4 regions of the Lonsdalea populi genome follow, and region 3 is predicted to be linked to each of the others. Evidence: predicted binding sites of a transcription regulator. Region 3 holds the regulator's gene; each other region holds the start of a gene.
The links. The regulator PurR, encoded in region 3, represses purine synthesis genes. The targets are predictions, from matches to a motif close to CANGCAAACGTTTGCNTG.
Positions count from the first base shown of each region.

Region 1: the regulator PurR is predicted to act here: its motif matches at 2,397-2,414, upstream of purT (formate-dependent phosphoribosylglycinamide formyltransferase).
Region 2: the regulator PurR is predicted to act here: its motif matches at 2,604-2,621, upstream of cvpA (colicin V production protein).
Region 4: the regulator PurR is predicted to act here: its motif matches at 2,971-2,988, upstream of I6N93_RS16635 (nucleobase:cation symporter-2 family protein).

Region 1 covers NZ_CP065534.1:1,990,970-1,998,825, forward strand. The annotation lists gene I6N93_RS08700 (PAAR domain-containing protein) at 61-504, shown strand; gene I6N93_RS08705 (YebY family protein) at 720-1,058, opposite strand; gene ftnA (non-heme ferritin) at 1,235-1,744, opposite strand; gene I6N93_RS08715 (DNA polymerase III subunit theta) at 2,064-2,294, shown strand; gene purT (formate-dependent phosphoribosylglycinamide formyltransferase) at 2,460-3,638, shown strand; gene I6N93_RS08725 (bifunctional 4-hydroxy-2-oxoglutarate aldolase/2-dehydro-3-deoxy-phosphogluconate aldolase) at 4,238-4,879, opposite strand; gene zwf (glucose-6-phosphate dehydrogenase) at 5,002-6,477, opposite strand; gene I6N93_RS08735 (MurR/RpiR family transcriptional regulator) at 6,838-7,707, shown strand.
Region 2 covers NZ_CP065534.1:2,522,835-2,530,690, forward strand. The annotation lists gene I6N93_RS11075 (UbiX family flavin prenyltransferase) at 1-352, opposite strand, end outside; gene purF (amidophosphoribosyltransferase) at 491-2,008, opposite strand; gene cvpA (colicin V production protein) at 2,039-2,530, opposite strand; gene dedD (cell division protein DedD) at 2,767-3,498, opposite strand; gene folC (bifunctional tetrahydrofolate synthase/dihydrofolate synthase) at 3,488-4,756, opposite strand; gene accD (acetyl-CoA carboxylase, carboxyltransferase subunit beta) at 4,838-5,752, opposite strand; gene I6N93_RS11105 (DedA family protein) at 5,982-6,644, opposite strand; gene truA (tRNA pseudouridine(38-40) synthase TruA) at 6,691-7,515, opposite strand; gene I6N93_RS11115 (aspartate-semialdehyde dehydrogenase) at 7,518-7,856, opposite strand, start outside.
Region 3 covers NZ_CP065534.1:1,637,607-1,645,462, reverse strand. The annotation lists gene rnt (ribonuclease T) at 1-507, shown strand, start outside; gene I6N93_RS07145 (Grx4 family monothiol glutaredoxin) at 596-946, opposite strand; partial or broken gene I6N93_RS07135 (C40 family peptidase) at 1,524-2,103, shown strand; gene cydH (cytochrome bd-I oxidase subunit CydH) at 2,220-2,312, opposite strand; gene purR (HTH-type transcriptional repressor PurR) at 2,691-3,716, shown strand; gene cfa (cyclopropane fatty acyl phospholipid synthase) at 4,065-5,216, shown strand; gene I6N93_RS07115 (riboflavin synthase subunit alpha) at 5,265-5,912, opposite strand; gene I6N93_RS07110 (MATE family efflux transporter) at 6,177-7,550, shown strand; tRNA gene I6N93_RS07105 (tRNA-Val) at 7,704-7,780, shown strand.
Region 4 covers NZ_CP065534.1:3,742,412-3,750,267, reverse strand. The annotation lists gene I6N93_RS16640 (AsmA family protein) at 1-1,353, opposite strand, end outside; gene I6N93_RS16635 (nucleobase:cation symporter-2 family protein) at 1,514-2,917, opposite strand; gene recG (ATP-dependent DNA helicase RecG) at 3,048-5,129, opposite strand; gene trmH (tRNA (guanosine(18)-2'-O)-methyltransferase TrmH) at 5,129-5,821, opposite strand; gene spoT (bifunctional GTP diphosphokinase/guanosine-3',5'-bis pyrophosphate 3'-pyrophosphohydrolase) at 5,828-7,856, opposite strand, start outside.

The DNA of each region.
Region 1 (7,856 bases), 350 kb from region 3:
GTCTGACGTCTGACTTTCAAGCAACATTAAAGTGGTCTTTACAGTAAAGGGATTTTTACTATGCCGGAAGCCGCCCGTCTAAACGACATTGGCAGTGGTCACGCGTGTTTTCCTGCAACTAAACCGATCTATGTTTACCTAAAGTCGACAGCAAGAGATGAACCGGGCACCGTGACGGGACAAAGAGAAATACTGACCGGGGAAGGAAAGTGGCTGGAAGCCGCCAGCTCAGGGCTAGGAGCGCTAATACCCACTCAGATTGCCGATAAGCTGAATGGCAAAACATTTACCCACTTCGACCAATTCCGTAAAGCGTTTTGGCTAGCAATTGCCAATGATCCTGAATTATCTAGTCAGTTCAATATATTAAATATCGAACGAATGAAGCAGGGTCAGGGGAGGGCTAAAGAATATACCTTTTATAAAAAAGACGGATATTGTATTCGGGCTAGAAAAAAACAATCAATAAAAAAAGACCGAATACGACTCCTGTATTCGGTCTAGGGAAATGGCTCTGGGGTAGAGCCGTGCGCTAAAAGTTGGCATTGACGCAGGCTTGGGAACCCACCCTTTAAGCGTAGACGAGGCATTTCCCTTTTCCAGCTATGTATGAGCCAACTTAGTACTTTTAGCCGTTATTAAACACATTTTTGTGATCACGAACTTGGTCATCGTAGCTCTCCCACCATCAATAACATGTTGGATGAAGAACGCTTAGGTCACTTGCACAGCTGTTGCGCACGGCTCACAAACGGTTGCAAACTTTTTTTCTGCCCGGGTTGGCGGGGATCGTCCAGCAGGATGATATCCAGCGACTGAGCGTTAACCTTACCCTGTCGAACCTGTGTCCGCGCGACATCGTTTAGCGGATATTGCATCAATGTGCCGGGATTGATGACATAGAGCGCGTTACCGGGGCGGCAGATCAACTGCACTTCTTCACGAGTAAATGCCCAGTTATCGCCATATTGCAGTTTGCTGATGTTCGCGATCCCCGCCGCCGCGTGCGCTGAAGCGCAAAAAGCGGCCGTTAACAGGAGCCAAATTAAATTTTTCATTTTGATTTCCACAGCAGAATAGATCGTCGTATTTACAAGGATTTTTGACTTATGCCGTCACGAATAAACGCAGTGGGATCATAACGACTGACTTGAGAGAAGTCGAGCCAGGGGGGGATTGGAAAAAAAATATAAGGCGACACAGCATCAGCATCAGCATCGCCTTTGTGCCGTTATCAGGCAGCAGGCGTGGTGCTGGCTGCCATTCTTTTGAGATCTTGATCGATAAAGAACAGTCCACCTTCGGAAGTGCTTACCATCGCCAATTTATCCAGAATAGAGTTGAACAGCTTCTCTTCTTCATGCTGCTCAGCTACATACCATTGCAAGAAATTAAACGTGGAATAATCCTGCAACGTCATGGCCGCATGCGCGAGTTCATTAATCTTTCCGGTAATCAACTGTTCGTGTTCGAAGGTCAACTTGAAAATATCAGTCAGAGAGTCGAATTCTACCGGCGGAGCTTCGATAGCGCCGAGGATCGGCATACTTCCCGTATCGTCCAGGTAGTCAAACAGACGCTGCATGTGCTCCATTTCTTCCTGAGAGTGAGACTTCAGGAAAGCCGATGCACCTTCAAAGCCTTTATTTCCACACCACGCGCTCATCTGCAAATACAGGTTGGCTGAGTAGAACTCTAGGTTCAGCTGTTCATTCAGCTTTTCAATCATTTCTTTTTTTAACATGTTAAATCCTTTTCCACTGACAGGGGATTATTCGAAAGGCATTATGCACAAAAATATAAAAATTAAAAACATACTATTAACTAATGATCTCATTATTTTTATCCCAAATTCAAAGTATTATCATTTATCTATGAGAATGGTTTTCATTGTTCTCTGTCGACATCAAATTTGATTTGATAATGATTTTCATTATTGGAAATTTAATTTAACGACTCATTTTCCTTGCCATAAAAACAGAGGCGTCTAAGCAAAGCCTGACGTAACTTGCCATTTTATCCGGGCTGTTTTATGTTTGTCGCGCCATACACAGGAGGACATCATGGGACATAATCTGGCCGACCTTCCATTCGAAGAGATGGAAAAAGTAAACGTCGATCTCGCCGCTTCCGGCGTCGCTTTCAAAGAGCGCTATAACATGCCGGTCATCCCTGACGTGCTTGAACAACAGCAGCCCGCACATTTGCGCGATTATTTCCGCGAACGGGTCAGCTTCTATCGTCAGCTTTCTTTGCAGTTCTCCACCCTGCCCTACGACCCTAACGGTAAATGATCCGTTAGTGCCGTCATCGGTCAAGTGATGACGGTTTTCTTCCCCCCTTACTTGCCTCTGCAAAATCACCATCCAAATAACTTGAAATGTCCGCCGGATGCGCACGCAAACGGTTTCGTTTATACTGCGCCGGAATTCTTATTAACCGCCTCGGATACTACTTTTATGTTAACAATTGGAACCGCCCTGCGTCCTGGAGCCACCCGCGTCATGCTGCTGGGATCGGGCGAGCTAGGAAAAGAAGTGGCGATTGAATGCCAACGTTTGGGAATTGAAGTCATCGCGGTGGATCGCTACGCCGATGCGCCGGCCATGCAGGTCGCTCACCGTAGTCACGTCATTAACATGCTGGACGGCGAAGCGCTCGAACGGCTGATTGCTCAGGAAAAACCTGACTACATCGTCCCCGAAATCGAAGCCATCGCCACCGAGACGCTGGTGGCTCTTGAGAAACAGGGGCAGCGCGTCGTCCCATGCGCTCAGGCCACCCGATTAACCATGAATCGGGAAGGCATTCGCCGTCTGGCTGCGGAAACGCTAGGCGTTCCGACCTCTCCCTACCAGTTTGCCGACAACGCTGAAAGTTTTCGCGAAGCCGCGCAGAACATGGGTTTTCCCTGCATTGTAAAACCCGTCATGAGCTCATCAGGGAAAGGCCAGAGCCTGATTCGTGACGCGCAGCAACTGGACTCGGCCTGGCGCTATGCGCAGGAAGGCGGACGGGCCGGAGGCGGAAAAGTGATTGTTGAAGGGCTGGTGAAATTTGATTTCGAAATCACCCTGCTCACCGTCAGCGCCGTCGATGGCCTTCATTTTTGCGCTCCGATTGGACACCGCCAGGAGGATGGAGACTACCGTGAATCCTGGCAGCCGCAGCAGATGAGCGCTGTGGCGCTTGAGCGGGCAAAAGCTATCGCCGGCAAGGTCGTTAAAGCGCTCGGCGGCTACGGCCTATTCGGCGTTGAACTGTTCATCTGTGGCGATGAGGTCATTTTCAGCGAAGTTTCGCCGCGACCGCACGATACCGGAATGGTGACGTTGATCTCGCAGGATCTGTCCGAGTTCGCATTGCACGTTCGCGCTTTCCTCGGCCTGCCGGTTGGCGCCATTCGCCAATACGGCGCTGCCGCTTCTGCCGTGATACTGCCAAGTCTGACCAGCAGCGACGTCCGCTATCAGGGACTGGAGCAAGCTCTGCGGCCACAGACGCAAATCCGCCTGTTCGGCAAGCCGGAAATTAACGGCCAGCGTCGAATGGGCGTCGCGTTGGCGATGGGTGTTACAACAGACGCTGCCGTGCAGCGCGCCAAAGCCGCCGCCGCCGCGGTCCAGGCCAACGGTTGACATATAGCGGCGCAGCCTGCCTGCGCCCTTTTTCTCTGCCTCATTCGATATCTCACACTATCGCCGAGCAATCATGGGTATCACCCCGAGCGTGTCGATTGACATCTGGAGAATAGGCCCAGACAACATTGGACATAGGATGAAAACGGTTGGTACAGGCAAAGCATCAAATCGCGTAAAGCAATATCCATGCGCCACGTCCGGAAGCTTCACGCATTACACGTTTATTCGTCCCATAATTGGGGATGATGCAGCGGTGAATAATACACTGATAGCCGCAGCGCATGCTGGCTTTGAGGAGTACCACAACTGTTGCGGATTTAGTGAGATCAGTTTTCACTAAGTGATGCATCGAAAGCCCAGCCTGCAAGAGCCATAGAGACATCACACGAGGGATTGCAGGGCCAGGTCTTGTAAAACAGCGGCTGGCAGATCCTAATCAATTGATAAAAGGGATTAAAGAGTTTGGGCGCAGTCCAGCGAACGACCAAATTGGGGTCATCGTCAAACAAAAAACCATCTCCGAAGAGATGGTTTAGCGCTGGCGCGATACACGGTCAAAGCGTCATTCACACTATGTCCGCGTTCGATGTGCCAAATCAGGCTTGAGCGCCGTTAATGGCGGTACGAGCCAGTTCTGTGATGCGACCATAATCGCCGCACTCCAGCGCGTCAGCTGGCACCAGCCATGAGCCGCCTACGCACAGCACGCTTTTCAGCGCCAGATAGTCGCGATAGTTGTTCGGCGTAATACCGCCGGTTGGGCAGAAACGGATTTTGCTGAACGGACCTGCGATAGCCTGCAGGGCTTTCACGCCACCGTTAGCCTCAGCCGGGAAGAATTTGAACTCAGTCAATCCGTAATCCATACCCAGCATCAGTTCTGAAACGGTGCTGATACCTGGAATCAGCGGAATATCGCCCGCCGTCGCCGCTTTCAACAGCGGTTCAGTCAAACCTGGGCTGATGGCGAACTGCGCGCCGGCACCGACCACCTGTGCCAGTTGCTGAGGATTGGTTACCGTTCCCGCCCCCACGATCGCGTCCGGCACTTCTTTCGCAATCAGGCGAATCGCTTCTACCGCACATTCGGTGCGCAACGTGAGTTCCAGTACGCGGATGCCGCCGGCGACCAAGGCTTTCGCCATCGGAACCGCATGTTCCAGTTTATTTACGACGATCACCGGAATAACCGGGCTAGCCGTCAAAATCTGTTCCGCACTGGTTTTCCAGTTTTTCATTAAGCGCTTTCTCCAGTCATACCCAATGGACATTGATTAATTTGGCGCGGTCGCCCCATCAGTAGACCGCGCCAGGATTTATTACCGCTTAGCGCCCGACAGCCGCAGGCAGCGGATAATGACTATTCGACTTCATTCCAGGAACGGCCATCACGGGTAATCATCGCCACGGACGCCACCGGGCCCCATGTGCCAGCCTGATAAGGTTTAGGCGCATCGTTGTCCTGATCCCAGGCTTCCATAATGGAATCTACCCATTTCCAGGCTTCTTCCACTTCGTCACGTCGAACGAACAACGCCTGAATACCTCGCATCGTTTCCAGCAGCAAACGCTCGTAAGCGTCCGCCAGATGCTCCTGATTGAACGTTTCGGAGAAGCTGAGATCCAGCTTGGTCGTCTGCAGTCGGTGCTTATGATCCAGACCCGGGATCTTGTTTAAAATCTGAATTTCGATCCCTTCGTCAGGCTGAAGACGAATAATCAGTTTGTTCTGCGGCAGTTGCTGATAAGAATCATGGAATAGATTCAGCGCCGGGTTTTTAAAGTACACCACGACTTCTGAACATTTGCTTGGCAACCGTTTTCCGGTGCGCAGGTAGAATGGCACGCCGGACCAGCGCCAATCGTCGATATCCACGCGAATGGCGACAAACGTCTCAGTATTACTGAATTTATTCGCGCCCTCCTCTTCCAGATAGCCCGGTACTTTCTTGCCCTGAACGAATCCGGAAGTGTATTGGCCGCGGACGGTAGTGTCATGAATGTTGGAGCGGTCAATACGGCGCAGCGATCGCAGTACCTTGACCTTCTCATCACGGATGCGATCCGTCGTTAGATCAGATGGCGGCGACATCGCGATCATGGTCAGGATCTGCAACAGATGGTTCTGGATCATGTCGCGCATCTGTCCGGCCTGATCGAAATATCCCCAGCGGCCTTCGATACCGACTTCTTCAGCGACGGTAATCTGAACGTGATCGATGGTACTGTTATCCCAATTATGGGCAAACAGCGAGTTGGCGAAACGTAACGCCAGCAGGTTCAGTACCGTTTCTTTTCCGAGATAATGGTCAATGCGGTAAACTTGACATTCGTTGAAGTGCTCCGCCACCTGATCATTGATGACCTGCGAAGAAGCCAGATCGGTTCCCAGCGGTTTTTCCATCACAACGCGAGCGGGCTCTTTGTTGAGCCCCGCGTTGCCAAGACCACCGCAGATAGCCCCAAAAGTGCTCGGCGGCATGGCGAAATAGTTAATCGTCACGCGGTTTTTCTGGTCAAGCATATCGCCCAATCGCTTGAACCCCGCGGCATCCTGTACATCCAGATTGCAGAAATCAAGCCGCTCGCTCAGTGTTTTCCACAGCTTCTCGTCCAGCGGCTCTTTAAGAAAGGTATCCAGCGCTTCCCGCACGACTTTGGTATAGGCCTTTTTGTCCCAGTCCGCTCGGCCGACGCCGATGATACGGGTGTCCGGGTGGATGTGACCTGCTTTTTCCAATTGGTATAGTGAAGGCAGCAATTTACGGCGCGCCAAATCCCCTTTTGCACCGAAAATCACCAGGTCACATGCCTGGGCCGTTGACGTTACCGCCATGTTCTATCTCCTCATTGCAGGATTCTGTAATTTTATTACATATGTAATGTACTATTTTTGGCTGGGACCAGTAAACCGTTAGCCTGCGATATACCTACAAACCTAGGTGTAACAACGTGATAGCTGAGTCTTTCCTTCGAAGTACTGATAGCGACACGGATCGTTGAGAAGAAAATAGCTAACCATTTTGACAGTGAGTGACTATTTTGAAAGTTGGACACACGTCATGTTCTGGTGAAAAAATCACAATTACCCCGCGCCGCCCTCTGCCACGCCAGGTTAGCGCATAGTATATTTCCACGAAATTCACATCGATTCACCTCTGGTTGAAATCGACATGACCATTGATGGTATCACTCTATGAAAATGCTGGATAAAATACGGACTCACCTGGATCGGTTGAGTAAGTCAGAAAGAAAGGTGGCTGAAGTCATTCTCGCCTCACCGCAGTCAGCTATCCATTCCAGTATAGCGACACTCGCTAAATTGGCGGACGTCAGCGAACCTACCGTCAACCGATTCTGTCGGCGGTTGGACAGCAAGGGCTTCCCCGATTTCAAACTGCAGCTGGCGCAAAGTCTTGCTAAAGGCACGCCTTATGTGAACCGCAATGTGGAAGAGGATGATACGGTCGAGGCCTACACCGCCAAAATCTTCGAGTCCACCATGGCCGGCCTGGAACATGCCAAATCGTGTCTCGACGTCACCGCCATCAACCGAGCGGTCGACCTACTGACCCAGGCCCGCAAAATTTCCTTCTTTGGCTTCGGGGCTTCGGCGGCCGTTGCGCATGACGCTATGAACAAATTCTTTCGCTTCAATGTCCCCGTGGCCTACTTCGACGATGTCGTCATGCAGCGTATGAGCTGCATGAATTCAGGCGAAGGCGACGTCGTGGTGTTGATTTCGCACACCGGTCGCACCAAAACCATGGTAGACATGGCGCGCATTGCCCGCGAAAATGACGCGACGGTCATCGCTATAACATCAGAAGGTACGCCGCTGGCACGAGAGGCGTCATTAACCCTACGGCTGGAAGTCCCGGAGGATACCGACGTCTACATGCCGATGATATCGCGCATCGCCCAACTCACGCTGATTGATGTACTGGCGACAGGGTTTACGCTACGGCGCGGCGCGAAATTTAGAGATAACTTGAAACGCGTCAAAGAAGCCTTGAAAGAATCGCGTTTTGATAAAGAAGGTCCGTTCATCACCCCGTATAATTGATTTTCACTCAGGCCGGTGCTGCTGCTTTTCACCGGTACGGTTCAACCGCCACGGCATCCCCCTTTGTGCGGATCGCCCTCTCCCCCAGAGAGAAGCGTCAGCCGTGTTTTAGATACTATCGCCCCATTCCAGCTTCACCAGTCAACGGA
Region 2 (7,856 bases), 890 kb from region 3:
GAGGGCGTCGCTCTTTCAGCATCACGTCGGCCGCGCGGGTCAGCAAGCTGTCGGTATAGCTGTGAGCAATGCCGGACAGCGTTTTAATCGAGCACGGCAGGATCGCCATACCGGTTGTTTTGAAAGAGCCGGAAGAAATGCTGGCGGCGATGTCGCGGCAATCATGCACGACATCCGCCAGAGACTGGACGTCGCGCACGCTGAAATCGGTTTCCAGAGCCAGAGTCTGCCGCGCAGCCGGGCTCATCACCAGGTGGATTTCAATCTCTTGCAACGGCTGCAGCACCTGTAACAGGCGTACACCGTAAACCACCCCACTGGCACCGGAAATACCAATAATCAGTCGCTTCATACCCTTCCTTAATCAGGATAAACCTGTAATCACATCGTCAGCGCAAACTGTGCCGTATCCGTCCATGATTGACAAGATGCAAAAATAAAGGGAGCACCGATAGGCACTCCCTTACTGGAGAACACTCAGACCGCTCCGTCAGCCTTCGTTATGCATCTCCAGATCTTCGACTTCACTCTTGCTGCGCAGCACTTGAGCGTCGTCATTGCGCAGACCTTCAAGATAGTCCAGATAGCCCTGATCCACATCATGCGTGACATAAATACCGTTGAAGACAGAGCATTCGAACTGCGTGATATCCGGATTGTCGTCCCGCACGGCCTCAACCAGATCGGACAGATCCTGGAAAATCAGAGCGTCCGCGCCGATAAGCTGGCAGATTTCATCCACTTCACGACCATGGGCAATCAGCTCGTTCACGCTCGGCATATCGATGCCATAGACGTTAGGGAAGCGAATTTCCGGCGCGGCAGACGCGAGATACACGCGCTTGGCGCCCGCGTCCCTTGCCATCTCGACGATCTGCTGAGACGTGGTTCCGCGTACTATGGAGTCATCCACCAGCAGCACGTTTTTATCACGGAACTCAGCGCGGTTGGCATTCAGCTTACGACGCACGGATTTAATCCGCGTTTGCTGGCCCGGCATGATAAACGTGCGGCCGACATAGCGATTTTTCACAAAGCCCTGACGATAAGGCTTATCGATGATACGGGCGATTTCCAGCGCGATATCGCAAGAGGTTTCCGGAATAGGAATGACCACATCGATATCCAGATCTTCCCAGCTGCGTGCAATTTTCTCGCCCAGCTTCTGGCCCATGCGCACGCGGGCGCTGTAGACCGAAATTTTATCGATGAACGAGTCAGGACGCGCGAAATAGACATACTCGAACAGACACGGGTGATGCTTTGGATTTTCCGCGCACTGACGGGTGTAAAGCTGGCCTTTATCCGTGATGTAAATCGCTTCGCCCGGCGCCACATCGCGCAGGAACTCAAAGCCCAGCGTGTCCAGCGCCACGCTTTCGGACGCCACCATATATTCGTTGCGCCCATCATCCAGCGTGCGCTTGCCGATGACCAGCGGACGGATCCCGTTGGGGTCGCGGAAGGCCACCAACCCGTGCCCGATAATCATACTGACGCAGGCATAGGCGCCGCGGATTTGCTGATGCATGGCGGCAACGGCGGCGAAAATATTGTCAGGCTCCAGCGGATAGTGCTGAAAGCGGTCCAGTTCTTTGGCGAAAATATTGAGCAGAATTTCCGAATCAGACGTTGTATTGACGTGCCGGCGGCCCTGTTCGAACAGCTTCTGACGCAGCTCGTGCGCGTTGGTCAGGTTACCGTTGTGAGCTAGTGTAATTCCGAAAGGAGAGTTGACGTAAAAAGGCTGCGCTTCGGATGCGCTGGAACTGCCCGCCGTGGGATAACGTACATGACCGAGCCCCATATTCCCCTGCAGGCGTTGCATGTGCCGTGCTTCAAAAACGTCTTTGACCAGACCGTTCGCCTTACGCAGGCGAAAACAGTGATGAGCATCTATCGTAACGATGCCTGCGGCATCTTGCCCACGGTGTTGCAACACCGTTAACGCGTCATAAATCGACTGGTTGACCGGCGTGACGCCGGCGATACCGACAATACCGCACATGTTGTCTTTTCCTCATCAGCGCTACCGCGACTAGAGGTGCCGCGGCAAGAAACTCGACGTGCTTTGCAGGTAGTCAAAGAACCACCTGATGATATAGCTGAACTGCGGGATCAACTGGGACTGCTTCCAGTCGACGCTCTGGGAAAACCCGGTGAAGGTGTCCAGAAAGAACAAGATTGCAGAGACAATCAAGACCCCGCGCAAGGCGCCAAAGCAAACGCCCAGCACACGATCGGTGCCCGACAGCCCGGTTCGCTCAACCAGAGAGCCTATCGCATAATTGACGATGGCTCCCACAATCAACGTCGCAATAAACAGAATGGCGATAGCGATGCCGTTGCGAACCAGTTCATCTTCAAAGCGGGTGAAGTACCCCGCCAAATAGCCATAGTAGTGACTGGCAATGAAAAACGCACATCCCCAGGTCACCAGCGACAGCGCTTCACGGACAAATCCTCGAATCAAACTGACCAGAGCCGAGAACGCGATAATGCCGATAATGACGTAATCCACCCAAACCATGAACTATCCTACTCAATGAACAAAAACCATCGACATACGCGGCTCATCCTGTTCGCGGCGCATTTTAACAGAAAAAGAAAACGTTTGCGTACCGGAATTCCGCCCTAAATGCGTCAATCAATCGGCCAACTCAAAAACCGCTGACGGGCCATGAAGATACCGAAAAAAGGCGATGGCGTCGGGTTTTCCCCGCAACGCTATCTGCCTCCCCGGCCTCCTCATGACCCCGTCCCGCGCTAATGCGCCGCTTTCACCTGACCGCTCAGCCCGCTGATCTGCTGCAGTTCGCTCAGCGAGGACTGTAGCTTCTGCTTCGAGGCGTCCGGCCCCACATAGATGCGGGTAATCTGCCCGGAGACGGGCGAAGACGGCACCGTGTATGCACGGAATCCCGAGAGTCTAAGCTTGGCGACGATTTCATTTACCTTGTCCGCATTTTTCAATGCGCCCAGTTGCACGACAAAAGCCTGCCCTGCCGGGGCCTGCGGCGCTGCTGCCGGTTTGTTCTCTGCCGGTCGCGGCGCGGGTTTAACCTCGGGCTTCGGCTTGGCTTCCGCTTTCACTTCTGGTTTCACTTCCGGCTTGAGTTTCGGCTCGGATTTCACCGGAGGCGGAACGACCGGTGCGTCAGATGGCGCGGAAGGCCGCGTCGCGCCAGGCGGAGTGGCGTTCTGAGGTGTTCCGGTGTCGGGAGCATTGGCCTCATGCTCGGCGCTCCTCATTTCCTCGCCGCCGTCATCCGCATTAGGCATCGTCGCACTGTCCGGCGACTGTGCCGTCAGCGACTGCGTGATTGGCGGCAGCGACTCCGCTTCCAGCGTATCTTCCGGTTTAGGCACCAGAGGAATAGCGGCGAACTCGTCCTGATAATGTTTTTTCTTACCGTCCAGCAGTCCAGGCAACACGATCACGCCCAGCGCGACCAAAATGACGGTGCCGATCAGGCGGTTTTGAAATTTACTCGCCATTCGCCGCTCCTTCTTCAAGCGCGGACATCACATGCGCTACCGTATGGAAGGAGCCGCAAACCACGACCACGTCGTGATCTTTAGCGTCCTGCATCGCCGCTCGCCAGGCGGAGACCACATCAGGATACGAACGACTGCCCTCAAGATGCTGAGCAAGCAGATCCGCGCTGGCGCCGCGCGGCCCTTCCAGCGGCGCGCAATACCACGCATCCACCTGCGGTTTAAGCTGTTCCAGCGTGCTGGCGATATCTTTGTCGGACAGCATGCCGACAACAGCGCGGACGGCGCCGTGCGGAGGCAACGAAGCCAAACGCTCAGACAGGTACGCCGCCGCATGAGGGTTGTGCGCCACATCCAGAATCAGCAACGGCTTATCACCGGCAATCTGGAAGCGCCCCGGTAAGATCGCGTTCCGCAGGCCGTCACGCAGTGCGTTCTCATCAACTACTAACGGCGATGCGTTCAACGCGGCAAGCGCCGTAGCGGCGTTCGGCAGCGGCACATTCGGCAAAGGCAGGCGGCTTAGGCGTCCCTGCGCGTTTTCCCAGAACCAGTTGCCCTCTTCCACCCCGTAGCGCCAGTCGACGTCACGACGCAGCAGCCGAGCACCTTTTTCATGCGCGACGTCGGCAATCGAGGCAGGCATATCCGGCTCGCCGACGACAGCCGGTTTGCCGTGACGAAAGATCCCCGCTTTTTCACGGCCGATGCTTTCGCGATCGTGGCCAAGCCAGTCGGCGTGATCAATAGCGATGCTGGTCACGACGGCGACGTCCGAGTCCACAATGTTGGTCGCGTCCAGGCGACCGCCTAAACCGACCTCAAGGATCACGACGTCCAGCTGCGCCTGCCTGAAGAGATGGAGCGCCGCCAGCGTGCCGAATTCGAAGTAGGTCAGAGAGACGTTATCGCGCCCTCCCTCAACGACGGCAAACGCCTCGCTGTGCATGGCTTCCGGCAATTCCTTGCCCTGAATGCGAACACGCTCGGTGTAACGCAATAGATGCGGCGAACTGTAGACGCCCACCCGCAGCCCGGCGGCCAACAGAATGGATTCCAGCACGCAGCACGTTGTGCCTTTGCCGTTGGTGCCTGCGACGGTGAAGATGGTATTGGCGGGCTGGAGCAGTTGAAGAGAGTCGGCCACCTGTTTGATGCGGTCCAGGCCAAGATCGATGGCCTGCACGTGCAGATGTTCCAGATAATAAAGCCACGTGGCCAAAGGCGACGCGGCTTTAGGTGTTTGAAGGTTATCCATGAGACCCGCTCGCTTACTTACGGTTCATTGATACAGGGAGCGACGGAGCACGTCGCGACCTTGCTCCCCGTACGTCATCGGTTAGGCTTCATCCTGTGATTCAGACAAAGCGGTCGGCCGCGGCTCTTCCACTTCAGGCTGCGGTTCCGGGTGGTTAGTCAGCTTGGCGAGGATCGTCGCCAGCTTGTAACGCATCTCAGGGCGACGGATGATCATATCGATCGCGCCTTTTTCCACCAGAAACTCGCTGCGCTGGAAGCCCGGCGGTAGTTTCTCACGTACCGTCTGTTCGATAACACGCGGACCGGCGAAGCCAATCAGCGCTTTAGGCTCGGCGATGTTCAGATCGCCCAGCATCGCCAGACTGGCGGATACGCCGCCCATCGTCGGGTCCGTCATCACGGAGATATAAGGCAGGCCGCGTTCGCGCATTTTGGCCAGTGCCGCACTGGTTTTCGCCATCTGCATCAGCGACATCAGCGCTTCCTGCATACGGGCGCCGCCGCTGGCGGAAAAGCAGACCAGCGGGCAGTTATCTTCCAGCGCTTGCTCCACCGCCCGCACAAAGCGCGCGCCGACCACCGACGCCATCGAGCCGCCCATAAAGGAGAATTCGAAGGCCGCGCCCACGACGGGCATACCGTAGAGGCTGCCTTTCATGACGACCATGGCGTCTTTCTCGCCTGACTGCTTCTGTGCCGCAGCCAAACGATCTTTATACTTCTTGGAGTCCCGGAATTTTAGGACATCCTTGGGTTCCAGTTCACTACCGAGCTCAACCGTATTTTCTGTATCCAGAAACGCGTGAAGACGAGCACGTGCAGATAAACGCATATGGTGGTCACATTTCGGACACACTTCCAGATTACGTTCCAACTCAGCGCGGTAAAGTACCTGACCGCAACTATCACATTTAGTCCAGACGCCTTCGGGGATGTTGGCCCGACGGGTCGGCGTGATATGACTTTTATTTAGAATTCGTTCAATCCAGCTCATTGATAACCTTTCTGCTTGAACCTGGCTACAGGCCAGTACGCTGCTCAGCGTTTATTATATTCTGCTGACGCAGCCGACAAAGCGTTGCCTTATCCGCCAAGGGCAGGATACGACATGGGCATTTATAGCGGTTCACGTGAACATAGCCGTAAGTGCCGCCCATTAAACCATAATGACCCGATACTGTGGATAAAAAACTGGTCACACCGAATGTTAAAATAATTTTTGCTTATTTCACATTCTGACGCGATGCCGACCGTTTGTGACGCCAAAACTCAATCACGCCCGGCAGGATGGAGATAAAGATAATCCCCACAATCAGGAGTTTAAGATTGTCCTGCACGATCGGCAAATCCCCAAACAGGTAGCCGGCATAGGTAAACAACAGCACCCAAAGCAGTGCGCCTGTGACGTTGAAGAAGGCAAAATGCCGATAGGTCATGTGCCCCATCCCCGCCACAAACGGCGCAAATGTTCTCACAATCGGCACAAATCGCGCCAGAATAATTGTTTTCCCGCCGTGGCGGCCGTAAAACTCATGAGTCTTGTCCAGATAGCTGCGACGGAAGATCCGAGAGTTGGGATTACGGAACAATCGTTCACCAAACAGCCGTCCGATGGTGTAATTGACCGCATCACCCAGAATAGCCGCGATGACCATCAGAACCACCATCAGATGCACATCCAGCACGCTGCCCGGCAACGCCGCCAGCGCGCCAGCGACGAACAGCAGCGAATCGCCGGGCAGGAATGGCGTCACCACCAGACCCGTTTCACAGAACAAAATCAGAAACAGGATCGCATAAATCCAAACGCCGTATTGCGCGACCAGCTCGGCCAGATGCACATCAATATGAAGAATAAAATCAATAATAAAGTTTATAAATTCCATTATGTTACCCATCATCAGACCGTGCAGTTAGGCGAACGGCAGCGAATTAGTCATCAAGTAAAAACAGCGGCCCTATCGGGACGGACGGCAGCCCGAACGACTCGGGATAATCAACGTCCACCAGATACAGCCCCTCGGCCTTGGCCGTCGCGGCGGCCAGCTTGCGATCTTTGGCCGCCAGCAGCTTCGCCATCCAGCTTTCAGGCTGATTTCCGCACCCGATTTCCATCAGACTGCCCACAATATTGCGTACCATATGGTGCACGAAAGCATTGGCCTTGATATCTACCACAATGTAAGCGCCGCGCCGCATAACCTTTAAATGTTTTACATTTCGCCACGGCGTGCGCGACTGGCACTGCACAGCCCGGAAAGAGGTGAAATCATTCTCGCCCAGCAGGCACTGCCCGGCGCGCTCCATGCGCTCGGCGTCGAGTGGATGATAAAAATGCGTGACGCCGTGAGACAGAATGGCCGGGCGATAGCGGTGGTTGTAAATCAGATAGCGGTAGCGCCGGGCGGTGGCGCTGAAACGAGCATGGAACTCATCATCCACCGTCTTGACCCAACGCACGGCGATATCCGGCGGCAGATGGGTGTTGACGCCCATCGTCCAGGCTGCGTCTTTTCGCACGGCGTGCGTAGTGAAATGCACTACCTGACCAGTGGCATGCACCCCGGCATCGGTCCGCCCCGCGCAGAACACGGTGATCGGCTCGTCAGCGACCTGCGACAATGCGGCTTCAAGACACTGCTGGATGCTGTCGACCTCCGCCTGACGCTGGTAGCCGTAATAACGGCTACCGTCATATTCAATTCCAAGGGCAATTTTCAGCGGCGCCACGTCTTCCGCAACCTGCAACGCTGCCATGATTACCCCAGATGCTCCTCAATCAGGAGTTCGGCGGTTTCAACGGCCATCAAGGCGCCGCCGAAGCGAATGTTATCCGCGACCGACCAGAATTGCAGCAGCTCCGGGATGCCATAATCGTTGCGCAGGCAGCCCACGCTCAGTTGAACGTTGCCGGACGCGTCATCGACCTGCGTCGGGTAGTCTTCGTCATTGCTGATTGAGACATCTTCCGACTGCAGCAGTTCCTCGCGGGCTTCCTCCGCAGAGAGCGGACGCATGCCTTCCATGTGCACCACCTGCGCATGGCCGTAGAAGACCGGCGACTGAACACAGTTGACCGCGATCGGCAGCCCGTCGTC
Region 3 (7,856 bases):
ACATTGCATTTCCATGTAGAACCTTTCGAAGGCGCCAACCTGCAGCCCGAAGCGCTGGCCTTCAACGGCATTGATCCCAGTAATCCGCTGCGTGGCGCCGTCAAAGAATATGATGCGCTGCACGAAATTTTTAAAATGGTGCGAAAAGGGATTAAAGATCAAGGCTGTAATCGCGCTATCGTTGTTGCGCACAACGCCACTTTCGATCACAGCTTTCTCATGTCTGCCACCGAGCGTTGCAGCCTTAAGCGCAACCCTTTCCACCCCTTCGCCACCTTTGATACTGCCGCCTTGAGCGGATTGGTTGTCGGCCAAACCGTACTGGCTAAAGCCTGCATCACCGCCGGCATTCCCTTCGACTCCTCGCAGGCGCATTCCGCGTTGTATGACACCCAACGCACCACGCTGCTGTTCTGTGAACTGGTTAACCGCTGGAAAAAAATGGGCGGATGGCCGCTGGAGCTCAATGAGTCCGAAGAAAACAATACCGCTGCGGCTCAGCGTTAGACATAATTCAGACGCAATAAGGGCGGCCTAAGCCGCCCTATTCAGTATCGGACGCGCGGTCAATCCCGCCGTCGTCCAAACCTCTGACTTACTCTTGATCCTGCTGCTGAGCGTTATGTTTTTCCGCCGTTTCCTTGATCAGTTTCGGCAGCTCACCGCTCTGGTACATTTCGATCACGATATCACAGCCACCGACCAACTCACCATCGACCCACAACTGCGGGAACGTCGGCCAGTTGGCATATTTAGGCAGCTCTGCGCGAATATCCGGGTTCTGCAGGATATCGACATAAGCAAAACGCTCGCCGCATGCCGACAACGCTTGAACAGCCTGAGCAGAAAAGCCACAGCTCGGCAGTTTTGGGGAACCTTTCATGTACAGCAGGATCGGGTTTTCAGCGATTTGACGCTGGATTTTTTCAATTGTCGTTGTCGTCATTCTATTGCTTCCTTAAAGCACGTAATGGCTAATGATAAGCCACTAGCCATGGCATCAGTAAAGGGCGTATGCTCGCCCCAACTACCTTGACACATTTTAACGATAGCGATAACCACAAAAAACGCCATCTTTTGTAGGGTTATCGCCGGGTGGTTTTTAAAAACGTTAACCCGTTAAATCATCAACAAAAATATGTATTAGTACCGAGAAAACAATACGTATTAATGATTTTTCACTATTCTATACTCATTAACTGCTTATTCGCGTTTTGTAATCATGCTGATTTAAGGAATACTGTGGAAATTAGGCGATCAAGAACAACCATCGGTCAGACTATAATGCGTTTAATTGTTACCTTTTTCGTATTGGTTTTTAGCCGCCTATTTTTCAGTCAGGCGATATCGGCCCACCACACACAAGACAAGAAAAAATTCCGCAACAAACCGCTGAAGACCAAAACCACCGCTGACGCCGATAACGACAAAAAACCAAACGCAGCGTAAAACAAACGCCGACCGGGACCTATTCCTCTTTAAATAAAGACGTTTCTTCCCATCACCCCATTTAAAAGGACGCCAAGAAAATCTCTCGGGACCCATTCACGCTAGCGCTAACCAAGAAAGCGCCGAAACGGGGCCACCCTGTTCGGGTGAAAGAAGAAAAGACGACCGCTGAACGTATCAGCCGCAAAAGAAAAGATGATGTCGTCGAAACCGGCGGCCTGGTGCTGAGCACGGCGCATAACAACGATCCCAACGTGCTAGAGTCGCCGTCCTCAACAAGCTGATGAACCAAATCGGCAAACCCTACCACTGGGGCGACTCATCGCCGTACACCGGTTTCGATGGCAGCGGGCTGGTCTATGCGCCTACAAAGATATTGTGAAGATCACCATTCCCCGCACCGCCAATGAAATGTTTCAATTGCGCGATGCCGCGCCTATCAAAAAAAACGAGCTGGAAAGCGACGACCTGGTCTTCTTCCGCATCAATCATCGCGGTACGACAGACCACGTGGGCGTTTATGTTGGAAACGGAAAATTCATCCAGTCTCTTCGCGACGGTTCAGATATCCAAATCAGCAAGCTTAGCGAAGACTATTGGCAGGAACACTATATCGGCGCGCGTCGGGTCGTCATGCCGCATACGGTGAGATAATCCGCAGCAGTTATTAAAATCCAAGCCGAGAAGAAATAGAAAAAGGGGCCGAAGTCCCTTTTTTGCAATCTGCCCACAAGAAAGATTTCCGGGAGCACAAATACCGGCAGTATGGCTTATGCGCCAAATACCGCAGTAAAACTGAAGGCAATAATAACGGCCAATGCCGCTACCGTCGTCAACAGGGACATTTTCAAATTGGTATCCATCACTCTCTCCTTAATTTTTCAGCACAACATTCAAGGTGGCAATGCCGGTTCAGTATAGGGGAATTGGTATCTATCAACACCCTAATGATGAATATAATGTTATGGAAAAGTGACCTTTCTGTTCCATCTCACCAGTAACGTCCGTTTATCGTTGCAAGAGTAGAATTAACGCTTTCACTTTTCGACCGGATCGGACAAAATCGCCGGTTTACTGCTGTACGAACTCCGTTGGTCGAGCATCATTTCCTAATCTTCAGGTATATCCGTCGACACCCCACCTTCTGAATGGCTCGTATCTTCAGAAAGAGAAGGATTCGCGCAGGCAAACGATTAACAAGTTACTTACTGCTGCAGGAAGTAGATTTAGGAGTCATTTAGATGGCAACGATTAAAGATGTGGCAAAGCGTGCTGGCGTTTCGACCACAACCGTATCCCACGTCATTAATAAGACCAGATTCGTCGCCGAAGAAACCAAAGCCGCCGTTCGCGCCGCCATTGACGAACTACATTATTCTCCGAGCGCGGTCGCGCGCAGCCTGAAAGTCAATAACACCAAGTCTATCGGCCTGCTGGCGACCTCGAGTGAGGCGCCCTATTTCGCCGAAATCATCGAGTCCGTCGAAAACAGCTGCTATGTTAAAGGCTATACGCTGATTCTCTGCAATTCCCATAACGATCTGGACAAACAGCGAGCCTATCTCGCCATGCTGGCGCAGAAGCGCGTGGACGGGTTGCTGGTCATGTGTGCGGAATACCCGCCTGAACTTCTGACGATGCTCGAAGGCTATCGCCACATCCCTATGGTGGTGATGGACTGGGGCCAGGCACACAGTGACTTTACCGATACTGTTATCGATAACGCTTTTGAAGGCGGATACCTCGCCGCGCAATACCTTATTGAACGCGGCCACCGGGATATCGGGGCCATCCCGGGATTGCAGGAGCGCAATACCGGCAGCGGGCGTTATCTTGGTTTCAAAAAAGCGCTCGAAGAAGCGGACATTGATATCCGTGAAGAGTGGATCGTACAGGGCGACTTCGAACCGGAATCAGGCTACAAAGCCATGCATCAGATATTGGCGCAAAAAAAACGCCCAACCGCCGTGTTCTGCGGCGGCGATATTATGGCGATGGGCGCCCTTTGCGCTGCGGATGAACTTGGGTTGCGCGTGCCGCAGGACATCTCCATCATCGGCTACGATAACGTCCGTCATTCACGCTATTTCACCCCGGCGCTGACCACCATTCATCAGCCGAAAGAACGGTTGGGGCAATCCGCGTTCGCCATGCTGTTAGACCGAATTACCAGTAAGCGTGAAACGTCCCAGGTGATTGAGGTACATCCTCGATTAATTGAGCGTCGATCCGTGTCTGACGGCCCATTCCGCGATTATCGCCGTTAGTGATTACATCTCTTTCGATTGAAATAATTACCCCCGCCTTTTCCCCTGCTTCAGCCATTTAAAACTTGTACCCTGGTTGAAGCAGTCATAAACTTGTCCCTGTCTTCTAAGACAATAACCTACGAACAAGACATACAGAGCAGTTTGCTATCCTGTCGATATAACACATTGCCTATTCTGGCTTTTGTGGCACGGATAGATGCCTTTCGTACCGGCTTTTCTCTTAATTTCCCCCCAGTCCCTTTTTCGGGGGATAGACGATGGATCACGTCCACCGACACCTTCTGCAGGTAATTTTGTCTACGCTGTTTCTTGCGGTGTTCGCTAACAGCAAGATAGGGAGAGGTTATGAGTTCATCTTGTGTGGAGGAACTGGACATCCATAACACGTCCTGGTTCCAGATTGTGAAAGAAATGTTGTCTTCGGCGGATATCGCCATCAATGGCGCTCGTCCGTTCGATATCCAGGTCAAAAATCCTGACCTCTATAAACGCGTGTTGCGAGAAGGCTCTCTCGGTCTCGGAGAGAGTTACATGGACGGCTGGTGGGAATGTGAAAGGCTCGATATTTTCTTCCACCGCGTACTCCGGGCCGGGCTTGATAATAAGCTCCCCAAACATGTTAGTGATATCGCCCGCGTTCTCATCGCCCGCCTCACCAACCTACAGTCCAAAAAACGAGCCTGGATCGTCGGAAAAGAACATTACGATCTTGGCAATGACCTTTTCTCACTCATGCTTGACCCCCACATGCAGTACTCCTGCGGTTATTGGAAGGAAGCCGAGACGCTGGAGCAGGCGCAGGAAAACAAGCTGCGCATGATCTGTGAAAAACTGCAGTTGCAGCGCGGTATGACGCTCCTGGATATCGGCTGTGGCTGGGGGGGATTATCCGAATATGCCGCCCGGCACTACGGTGTTTCCGTGACTGGGGTCACCATCTCGCGTGAACAGCAGCGACTGGCGCAGGAACGATGTCGGGATCTGGACGTTACCATCCTGCTTGAAGATTATCGTGATTTAGACCGCCAGTTTGACCGCATCGTCTCCGTTGGCATGTTCGAACACGTCGGCCCCAAAAATTACGACACCTATTTCCGCGTGGTGCGCAAAAATCTGAAACCCAAGGGGCTCTTCCTGCTGCACACGATAGGCGCGAACAAAACCGACCTGTCCGTTGACCCGTGGATTGACCGCTATATATTCCCCAACGGCTGCCTGCCATCCGTCCAGCATGTCGCGCGCGCCAGCGAGGCTTACATGGTGATGGAAGACTGGCACAACTTCGGCGCCGACTATGACCGCACGTTGATGGCTTGGCATGAGCGATTCCAGCAGCATTGGCCGGAGCTGGCCTCCGCCTACTCCGCTCGTTTCCAGCGCATGTTCAGCTACTACCTGAATGCCTGTGCCGGGGCTTTCCGGGCGCGGAATATCCAGTTATGGCAGGTGCTATTCAGCACAAATGGCGTGGAAGGCGGGATTCGCGCGCCACGTTAAGAGACCAGGTTGGCGGGGTCTATTCATTCCGCCAACCTGTCATCTCGGTCAGGCCTGAGAAGGCGTAGGAACCACGGACAGAGAAAGGTTCTGATTCGCCAGAATGCGTTCTACCGTATCGACAATCGCCTGAGTCTGCGGATCGATTTCGATGTTGATATGATCGCCCAGTCGTTTTTTGCCCAGCGTCGTGCGTTGCAATGTCTCAGGGATCAAATGCACGCAGAAGCGGCTTTTCGTCACTTCACCTACCGTCAGGCTGATGCCGTCAATGCCGACAAATCCCTTGTGCAGAATATACTTCATCAGCGTTTCGTCGGTCGGTCGGAACCAAATCTGATAATTATTTTCCGAGATAAGAATCTTCACAATTTCCGCCGTACACATAATGTGGCCGGACATCACATGCCCCCCCACGTCATCGCCAAATTTGGCGGCGCGCTCGACGTTCACCCAAGAACCTACCTGCAAATCGGCCAGATTGGTTAAACGCAACGTCTCTTTCATGATGTCGAAGCTGACAAGATCGCCGTCGATTTTCGTGACGGTCAGACAGCAGCCGTTATTGGCGATGGACGCGCCGATCTGCAACCCGGGCAGCAGCGCTTGCGGCAATTGGAGGACATGAGTGCGGAAGTTGCTTTTTTCATCAATAGACACCACCGGCGCGGTGCCCTGAACGATACCGGTAAACATTAATTCTGCCTCTTTACAAATCCAATTCGATGAGAGAATGTCGCTGGCTTCCTACCAGCGGCAAAAGCGCTAACGTCAGTTTGCACGATATAGTGTGATATGGGTAGTTTGACTGACAGTTTTACCTGCTAAGGCTAGCGGGTATATATAGACAAGTGATTGGTAGAATGTTGTTAGAACATTACAATACCCCACTTTTTCCAAAGAAACAGGATGATAGCGTCATCTCGGATGACAAACTGTCGTTCTACAAAAGGTGTTCGCGTGCAAAAGTACCTATCGGAAGCGCGTCAGCTGTTAACGCTAGCGTTTCCCGTCATCATTGCGCAGGTGTCTCAAACGTCCATGGGGGTCGTGGATACCATCATGGCAGGTTCATACAGCGCTACCGACATGGCGGCGGTGGCTGTCGGCACCTCGATCTGGTTGCCGGTGATCCTATTCGGCCACGGCCTGCTGATGGCGTTGACACCGGTGGTGGCCCAACTCAACGGCTCAGGTCGGCGTGAACGCATTGCGCATCAACGGCAGCAGGCTTTTCTGCTGGCCGCGGTGATTTCCGTCGTCACCATGCTCCTGCTCTACCAAGGCGACAAAGTTATTCATCTGATGCACAACGACTCGCCGGATCTGGCGGACAAGGCGGTCGGCTATCTGCGCGCGCTGCTGTGGGGCGTTCCGGGCTATCTGTTTTTCCAGGTGCTGCGCAGCCAGTGCGAAGGGTTATCCAAAACCAAACCAGGGATGATTGTTGGTTTCATCGGCCTGCTTGTCAACATTCCGATCAACTACGTGTTTATTCACGGTGAGCTCGGTATGCCCGAGTTGGGTGGGGTCGGCTGCGGCGTCGCCACCGCCTCGGTGTACTGGATCATGCTGTTTTTGCTGGCAGGATATCTGCACCGGGCCCGCTGGATACAAGATATCAGCAAACATGCCACGCCCTTGCGTCCCGACTGGCGCGTCATCAAACGGCTATTCAACCTTGGGCTGCCGATCGCCCTGGCGATCCTGTTCGAAGTCAGCCTGTTCGCAGTTGTCGCCCTGCTCGTGCTGCCGCTGGGCGTTATTGATGTCGCTGGTCACCAGATCGCACTCAACTTCAGCTCGCTGATGTTTGTTCTGCCAATGTCGCTGGGCGTCGCCGCCACCATCCGAGTAGGACACCGGCTTGGGGAAGGTTCAGTGCCTGATGCCCGCATCGCCGCCCGCACCAGCATTTTTTGCGGCGTTGCGCTGGCGCTCTGCACAGCGATATTCACCGTGGTACTGCGTGAACCCATCGCCCTGCTCTACAACGACAATCCTCAGGTCGTCGCGATGGCCTCGCATTTGATGCTGCTCGCCGCTATCTATCAGGTATCGGATGCCATTCAGGTCATCGGCAGCGGCGTGTTGCGCGGCTATAAGGATACCCGCTCTATTTTCTTTATTACCCTCGCCGCCTACTGGGTGCTCGGTCTGCCCTCCGGCTACCTGCTGGCGCTGACGGATCTATGGGTTGCGCCGATGGGACCGGCAGGATTCTGGTGCGGATTCATTATTGGTCTGACCGCCTCCGCCATCATGATGGGCTTGCGTATACGCTGGGTGCAGAACCAACCAGCGGCGGTTACGCTGGCGCGCTCGGAGCATTAACTCACTGAAATGATGAAAAAAACGGCGAACTGGATATAAGCTCGCCAATCGAACCGGCAAGGCGGCAATTGGGTTTATTCGCCCCTTGCCAGCCGTCGCTCAGGTCGTTAATATCAGTCCCCGTTGTCGCACTGACAGCCGCACTTCAGGAATGCGTTCTTAGCTCAGTTGGTTAGAGCACCACCTTGACATGGTGGGGGTCGATGGTTCGAGTCCATTAGAACGCACCATTCCTACTTCTCCTTTTCGCTGAGTCCTTTTTCATCACTCGTTCTTCTGAGTGCTAAAAATTTCCCTGCGAGCTGA
Region 4 (7,856 bases), 1.8 Mb from region 3:
CAACGCCAGCGACGGGCGTCGAATATCCACTTTATTGAAAGTGGCATCGCTGGCGTTCAGGTTTAGCGAGCCCTGCCAAATTCCCCACTGATGCTGGCGGGCCAGCATCAGGTCGCTGCCATAGCCATCAAGTGCGGTTAACTGGAATGGGAAGTCCGGGTTGATATCGATCAGCAGGTTACGGTTGGCGGTAAATTTTTTGACGGAGACTTCTTCCAGCCACGAAGGCAGCGTCTGCTGCCAGCGTTGACGCCAGTCTCCCGGCAGGGTGTATTCCATTCCCGCGATAACCAGCTCATCCAGCGTCAGCCGGTGGTCGCCGCGCAGCCAGTTGCCGCTGGCCCGCAGCAGCCCTCTCTCCCAACGGGCCGAGAACTGGCGGATGGCGATCCCCTGAGCCGACAGGTCCAGATTGATAATCGGGTCGATCAGATGCAGGTCGCCGTTGATAAGATCGGTGGCGTTGAACGAGAGCGAGCCGTCCTCACTCTGCCAGTTATCCTGTCGGAATGTGACGTGTTGCAGTGTGGCGTCAAGATCGCTGGCGGCCCAGCCCGGCCCTTCGATGCGTGCGTCTATCAGATCGAAACGGTCAACGCTGACGGCGGACAGCGTTGCGGCGGGCCGCCAAAAATCAGAGAGGGAACGCGCAGTTTGCAGCCTCACGTTACTCAATCTGAGTCGATTAATCTGCCAACTGCCATCATCCGCGCGCTGCGCGCTGCCGGTCAGATCCCCCCGGGCGACATTGGCGCCGAAGTTGCTCAGCGTCAGGCGCCGATTGTCGAATGTGCCTTCAACCAACACCTGACTGGCGGGGATATCATTAAGCGTCAGCGAGCGGGCGCTGAACTGGAAACGCGCATTGTTTCCCAGCAGATGATCGGACTGCGGTTCCCACGGCGTGATGCCGCCGTTGACCTTCTGCCCGTTCAGCCGCCAGTCGCCGTCGTGCAGCTGTAGCGCCATGTCCTTGAGCTGCAACACGTCAGCTTTAAAAGGCAAAGCGTAACCGGTTTGACTCAGATTGAGCGTCCCGCCTTCCAGCCGCAGGCTGGCGAAATGAGAGGGCGTGGTGATTTGGCGGACGCTAAGCCCGAGGGATACCCGTTTGGCGACCAGCGTCGGCGGTTGGTTTTCACGGCCGAAAGTGACGTCCGTCAACTGAATATGGCCGGGCGACGACCAGTCGTGAGACGCTTGTTTGAGCGATAGCCTGTATTCGGTATGCTGGCTGACCCACCTGCCGACCCAGTCGGCTCCCCATCCGCTCTGTATCGTGACGTAGAGCGCCGCCATAGCTAATAGGATGAGTAACAGCAGTGCGATAAGGGGTTTCCCGATAAATTTCATCGTATCAGTCCGTGCCTGTCGTCGAGGATAGAAATGTTATGCCGCAATGTCTGCAGCCGCTCAAGTCGGTAATCATACGCCTGACAAGAATCAGGGTCCGATGTTGCATCATGGGACCCTGATTAGCACGGTAAATACGAAATATCTGGAAGCCGGCTCCCTATTCTTTTTCTTCTTGCTCTTGCGGGAACACCAGATTCAAGACGATGGCGGTGATCCCGCCCGCAGCGATGCCGGAAGACAGTAGGGTTTTCAGCCAGTCTGGAGCGAATTGCAGGATTAGCGGCTGCTGAGCGACGCCCAAACCTACGGCCAGCGAGAGGGCGATGATCATGATAGCCCGGCGGTTTAGCGATTCGCGAGACACGATGCGCACGCCTGAGGCGGCGATCGTTCCGAACATTACGATGGTCGCGCCTCCCAACACCGGCTCCGGGATGTGCTGAACTAATCCGCTGACGGCCGGGAACAGCCCCAGCACAATCAGCATTAGCGCAACGACGAAACCGACATGGCGGCTGGCGACGCCGGTCAGTTGGATCACGCCATTGTTCTGACCGAAGCAGGAGTTTGGAAAGGTATTAAATACCGCTGAAAGCATGGAGTTCAGGCCGTTGGCCAGCACGCCGCCTTTCAGGCGTTGCATATATAGCGGTCCGCGTACCGGTTGTTCCGAGACGTCGGAGGTTGCCGTGATATCGCCGATGGTTTCCAGCGATGTCACCATAAATACCAGCATCAACGGCACGAGCAGACTCCAGTCGAAGCCCAGACCGTAATACAGCGGTGTCGGCACCATGATGGCGGACTGCGCCGTGCTGGACATCTCTTTCGGCAGCATTCCCATCAGCCACGCCGCCAGATACCCGACGGCCATAGCAATGACCAGTGAGGCGACGCGCAGATAGGGATTACGCTGGCGATTCAACAGGATAATAACCAGTAGGACCACGCCTGCCAGCAGCAGATTTTTGGGCGCGCCGAACGAATGGTCGTTTAGCGCCGCGAATCCACCGCCAATCGAGGTCAGCCCCACCTGAATCAGCGACAGACCAATAATCATGACGACCACGCCGGAAACCAGCGGAGTGACAATCCTTCGGGCTAGATGAAGAACGCGGGACAGCAGGATCTCGGTACAAGAGGCGACCATCAGCGTGCCGAACAGCGCGGCCATCATGGTGGGAACATCTGCGCCGCCATTTTTCATCGCCAATCCGCCCATGATTAGCGGCGTCACAAAGTTAAAGCTGGTGCCCTGAATCGACAGCAGCCCGGAACCCACAGGCCCCCAGGTTTTAATTTGCAGAATGGAGGCCAGACCGGAGGCGAACAGCGACATGCTGATGATGTGCTGCGTATCCTGCGCCGGCAGCCCGAGCGCCTGACAAATCAGCAAGGCCGGCGTAATGACGGCAACGAACATGGCTAACAGGTGCTGGCCGGCGGCAAACAGGGTTTGCGGCAGCGGCGGGCGATCTTCGAGACGGTAGATAAGTTCGCTGCGAGGTTGGGCGGCGGCGGGTTCTTCCGGGCGCAGTGGTTCGGCAGGGGGAATACGCATGGCGGTTGGCACTCCAGAACGACAAAAAACGCATTTTAATGATCTACCTAATAAAAGCAAACGGTTGCGCATGCCGCCTTGATGCACGAGCGTAGAGGATAATTTGGGAGGAAGCGATCGCCGTGGACAGTCAGGCGTTGGTGTAGCGCGCGCTTTCCGGCAGCCAGCGTTCGATGAGCGCCCGCGCATGTTCGGGATAGCGTTCGTGGATGTGGCGCGCCAGGCGCTGGACCTGCGGAATCAACGCCTGATCTCGCAGCAGATCGGCGACTTTGAACTCGGCGCTGCCGGTTTGACGGGTGCCGAGCAGTTCACCCGGTCCGCGAATCTCGAGATCGCGTTGAGCGATCACAAAGCCATCATTGCTATCTCGTAAAACCTGCAGTCGCTTCTGCGCGGTTTTGCTGAGCGGCGATTTGTACAGCAGTACACAGTGGGAGGCCACCGATCCGCGGCCTACGCGTCCACGCAACTGATGCAATTGCGCCAGACCGAGCCGTTCGGGATTTTCGATAATCATCAGGCTGGCGTTGGGGACATCTACGCCGACTTCAATCACGGTGGTGGCGACGAGCAGTTGAATATTTCCTGCCTTGAACGCCTCCATCACCTGTTGTTTTTCCTGCGCTTTCATCCGCCCGTGCACTAACCCGATGGTAAGTTCCGGCAGCGCTTCGCGCAGTTCCTGACAGGTCGCTTCCGCCGCCTGGGCCTCCAGAAGGTCCGACTCCTCAATCAGGGTACACACCCAATAGGCCTGACGGCCTTCCTGCTGGCAGGCATTGTCGACACGCTGGATGATATCGCCGCGACGAGTATCGGGAATGGCGACGGTAGTGACGGGCGTTCTGCCCGGCGGCAGCTCGTCGATGACCGAGGTTTCCAGGTCGGCGTAGGCGGTCATCGCCAGCGTGCGCGGGATCGGCGTTGCAGTCATAATTAGCTGATGGGGGTGAAATCCCTGCTGCTCGCCTTTTTCCCACAGAGCAAGCCGCTGATGGACGCCAAACCGGTGCTGCTCATCGATAATTACCAGCGCCAGACCGTTAAATTGGACCTGCTGTTGAAAAATGGCGTGGGTGCCGACCACCATACCGACATCGCCGCTGGCGATGGCATCCTGTTGCGCCTGACGCGCTTTGCCTTTCTGCTTTCCGGCCAGCCATCCTACGTTAATGCCCAGAGGCGCGAACCACTGGCGAAAGTTGTTGGCGTGTTGCTCCGCCAGCAGCTCGGTGGGCGCCATAAGCGCCACCTGCTTGCTGTGAGCAATGGCGCGCAATGCGGCCAGAGCCGCCACCAGCGTTTTGCCAGAGCCGACATCGCCCTGTACCAGCCGCATCATGGGATAGGGATGATTCAAATCCTGTTCGATTTCGGCGACGACGCGATCTTGCGCCTGAGTCGGCGAAAACGGCAGGGCGGCCAGCAACTGCTGTTTTAACGTATCGCGGGGCGGGAGCGCCAGCGCGTGGTGACGCTGGGCGCCGGCCCGTGCGGCCAGCATACTCAGATTGTGGGCCAGCAGCTCTTCCATGATCAACCGTTGCTGAGCCGGATGCTTCCCCTGTTCCAGCTCGCTCAGCTGCATGTCGGGCGGCGGCCGATGTAGCGTATGCAGCGCTTCTGTCAGGCTAATCATCGAGTGATTGAGCTCCTGCGGCAGCAGTTCATCAATCGGATGGCGGTCCAGCAGTTTCAGCGCCTGGTCGGTCAACTTGCGCAGCGTGGCCTGACGGATGCCGTCGGTGGTGGGATAGACCGGCGTCAGCGTCTCCTGCAATGCCACGTCGCTTTCTTCGCCCTGAACCCGATACTCCGGGTGGATAATTTCAGCTCCCAGCTTGCCACGGCGGATTTCACCGTAAGCGAAGACCCGCTGGCTCGGCGCCAGACTGTTCTTCATGGCGGCGTTAAAGTTGAAAAAACGCAGCGTGAGCACGCCGCTGCCGTCGCTGATCTGGCAGGTCAGCATACGGCGGCGGCCAAAAGTGACGTCACAGCGCAGAATTTCGCCTTCAACGGTGGCGTAGATGCCCGGCAGCAGGTCGTTGATGGGATAAAGTTGGGTGCGGTCTTCGTAGCGCAGCGGCAGATGAAACAGCAGATCTTCCACGGTTTCCAAGCCGATGCGGGCCAGTTTATTCGCCTGACTGGGCCCGACGCCGACAAGCGTGTTCAGCGGTTGGGTATTCAGCAGGCGTCCGCGCATTATAATTCCGTGGACTGCATGGCGGCCCACCACGGGGTGTCGGCGACCACCTGACCCTGCTGGCCTATGAGCGGACGTGGAAGTCCTTTACGTTTCGCCACGCGGGCGAGAACGGGGTAGCCGCCCTCGAACAACAGGCGCTGCTGCTCCTCTTCGTCCAACGGACTGGTATCCCGATGATACATTCCAGCCATCTGTCGCTGACGTTGCGCTTCATACAGAATCAGCGCGGAGGCTACGGAAACATTGAGGGATTGGACCATGCCGGTCATCGGAATAACGATGTCCTGGTCTGCCAAGGCCAGCGCTTCTGCGGAGATGCCTTTTTTTTCCTGTCCAAGAAGAATGCAGGTGGGGCGGGTGTAATCAATGTCGCGAAAATCAACGGCTTTGTCAGAAAGGTTGGTGGCCAGCACTTGCATACCCTGCGCCTTCAGATGTTCGACGGCGTCCTTAATCGTGGCGTGAGTTTTGACTTTTACCCAGCTGTTGCTGCCGGCGGCGGTGGAAACCAGCGTTCTCATATGTCCGGTCGGCCATATGGCGTGAACCTGATGCACGCCTACGGCATCCGCCGTGCGAATAACGGCGGAGACATTGTGAGGCTTATGAACCTGTTCCATACACACCGTCAGGTCGGGCTGACGGTGATTCAGCATCTCTCTGATGCGCGTATAACGTTCTGGCGTCATAACAGATTAGTTTCGGTTACGATTAACTTTAATGACATCCGGCATTACGCGGATCTTGCGCATGATGTTGGCGAGATGGACGCGATCACGCGCGGTGAGCCGTATAAAGGCACTGTAGACCCTGCCGTCTTTTTCTTCCGTATTGATGCTCTGGATATTGGCATTGGCGCTGTTGATGGCGGCGGTCAGATTGGCCAGCACGCCCTGATGGTTGAGCATGTCCACCTTGATTTCGGTCAGAAACTCCTGCTCGGTGACCTTGTCCCATTCCACCGCCATGAATTTCTCGGGTTCTTTCTGATATCCGCGGATATTGCGGCAGGACTCGTGGTGGATAACCAACCCTTTGCCGGGACTGACATGGGCAATGATGGGGTCGCCCGGGATGGGACGGCAGCACTTGGCGAAGGTCACCAACACGCCGTCGGCGCCTTTGATCGGGAGCTTGCGGATGCCGGAACTGTTCAATCCGGTATCTTCTTCCAGCAGATTTTTGGCCACCACGATGCTCATGGCATTGCCAAGACCGATTTCCGCCAGCAGATCGTCCAGCGAAGAGATTTTCATTCGGTCCAGTTCGCGCTGAATATTGGGTGCGGGAACTTCGGACAGCTTGCGTCCGTGACCCAGCGCATGGTTCAGCAGACGACGTCCTAGACTGACGGAGTCGTCACGCTTCAGGTTCTTCAGCAGTTGACGAATTCTGGCTCGAGCTTTGGAACTGACGACAAAATTCAGCCAAGCGGCGTTTGGACGGGCGCCCGGCGCCGTGATGATCTCAACCGTCTGACCACTTTTCAGCGCTTGCGACAAAGGATATGGTTGGCGGTCGACACGTGCGCCCACGCAGGCGTGGCCGATGTCGGTATGTACCGCATAGGCGAAGTCCACCGGCGTGGCGCCAGAGGGCAGTTCGACAATGCGGCCTTCGGGCGTGAAGACGTACATTTCGTCGGGAAACAAATCCGACTTCACGCTTTCGATAAATTCAAATGAACTGCCAGCGCTTTGCTGCAGTTCCATCAGGCTTTGCATCCAACGACGCGCCCGAACCTGTGCGGTCGTGCTGCTTTCGCCTTCTTTATAAGCCCAGTGTGCGGCCACGCCCATTTCAGCCATCTGATCCATATCTTCCGTACGGATCTGCACTTCGACGGGGACGCCGTGCGGCCCGATCAAAGAGGTATGCAAAGATTGATAGCCGTTGGCTTTCGGGATGGCGATATAGTCTTTAACGCGACCGGGGCGCGGTTTATACAGACCGTGAACCTGACCGAGCACGCGGTAGCAGGTATCCAGATCGTGGACGATCACCCTAAAAGCGTAAATATCCATAATGGAATGAAAACGCTGCTCTTTCAGGTGCATCTTACAGTAGATGGAGTAGAGGTGTTTTTCCCGGCCGCCGACGCGGCAGGGGATACCGGCTTCCAGCAAACGCCCTTCGATTTCCGACAGGATCTTCTGAATCATCTCCTTACGGTTGCCGCGCGCGGCTTTCACCACTTCTTTGATAACGCGGTAACGGTTCGGATAGAGCGCTTCAAACCCCAGCTCTTCCAGTTCGGTTTTCAGGTGATGAATACCGAGCCGATGGGCCAGCGGGCTGTAAATTTCCAGCGTTTCCCGGGCGATGCGTCGGCGTTTATCCGGCCTTAGCGCCCCCAGCGTCCGCATATTGTGGGTGCGGTCGGCAAGTTTGATTAGAATGACGCGGATGTCTTGCACCATCGCCATGATCATTTTGCGAAAGTTTTCTGCCTGCGCTTCTTTCTTGTCGCGAAATTTCAGCTTATCTAGCTTGGAGACGCCTTCCACCAGCTCGGCAACGCTTTTGCCGAACAGCTGTTCCATATCCTGATAGGTGGCGGGCGTGTCTTCAATCACGTCATGCAGTAGCGCCGCCATGAGCGTTTCATAGTCGAGACGCATCTCGGCCAAAATGCAGGCTACGGCTACAGGATGGGTGATGTAGGGCTCGCCGCTGGAGCGAGTCTGCCCCTCGTGAGCATCACGTGCGACAAGGTAAGCCTGC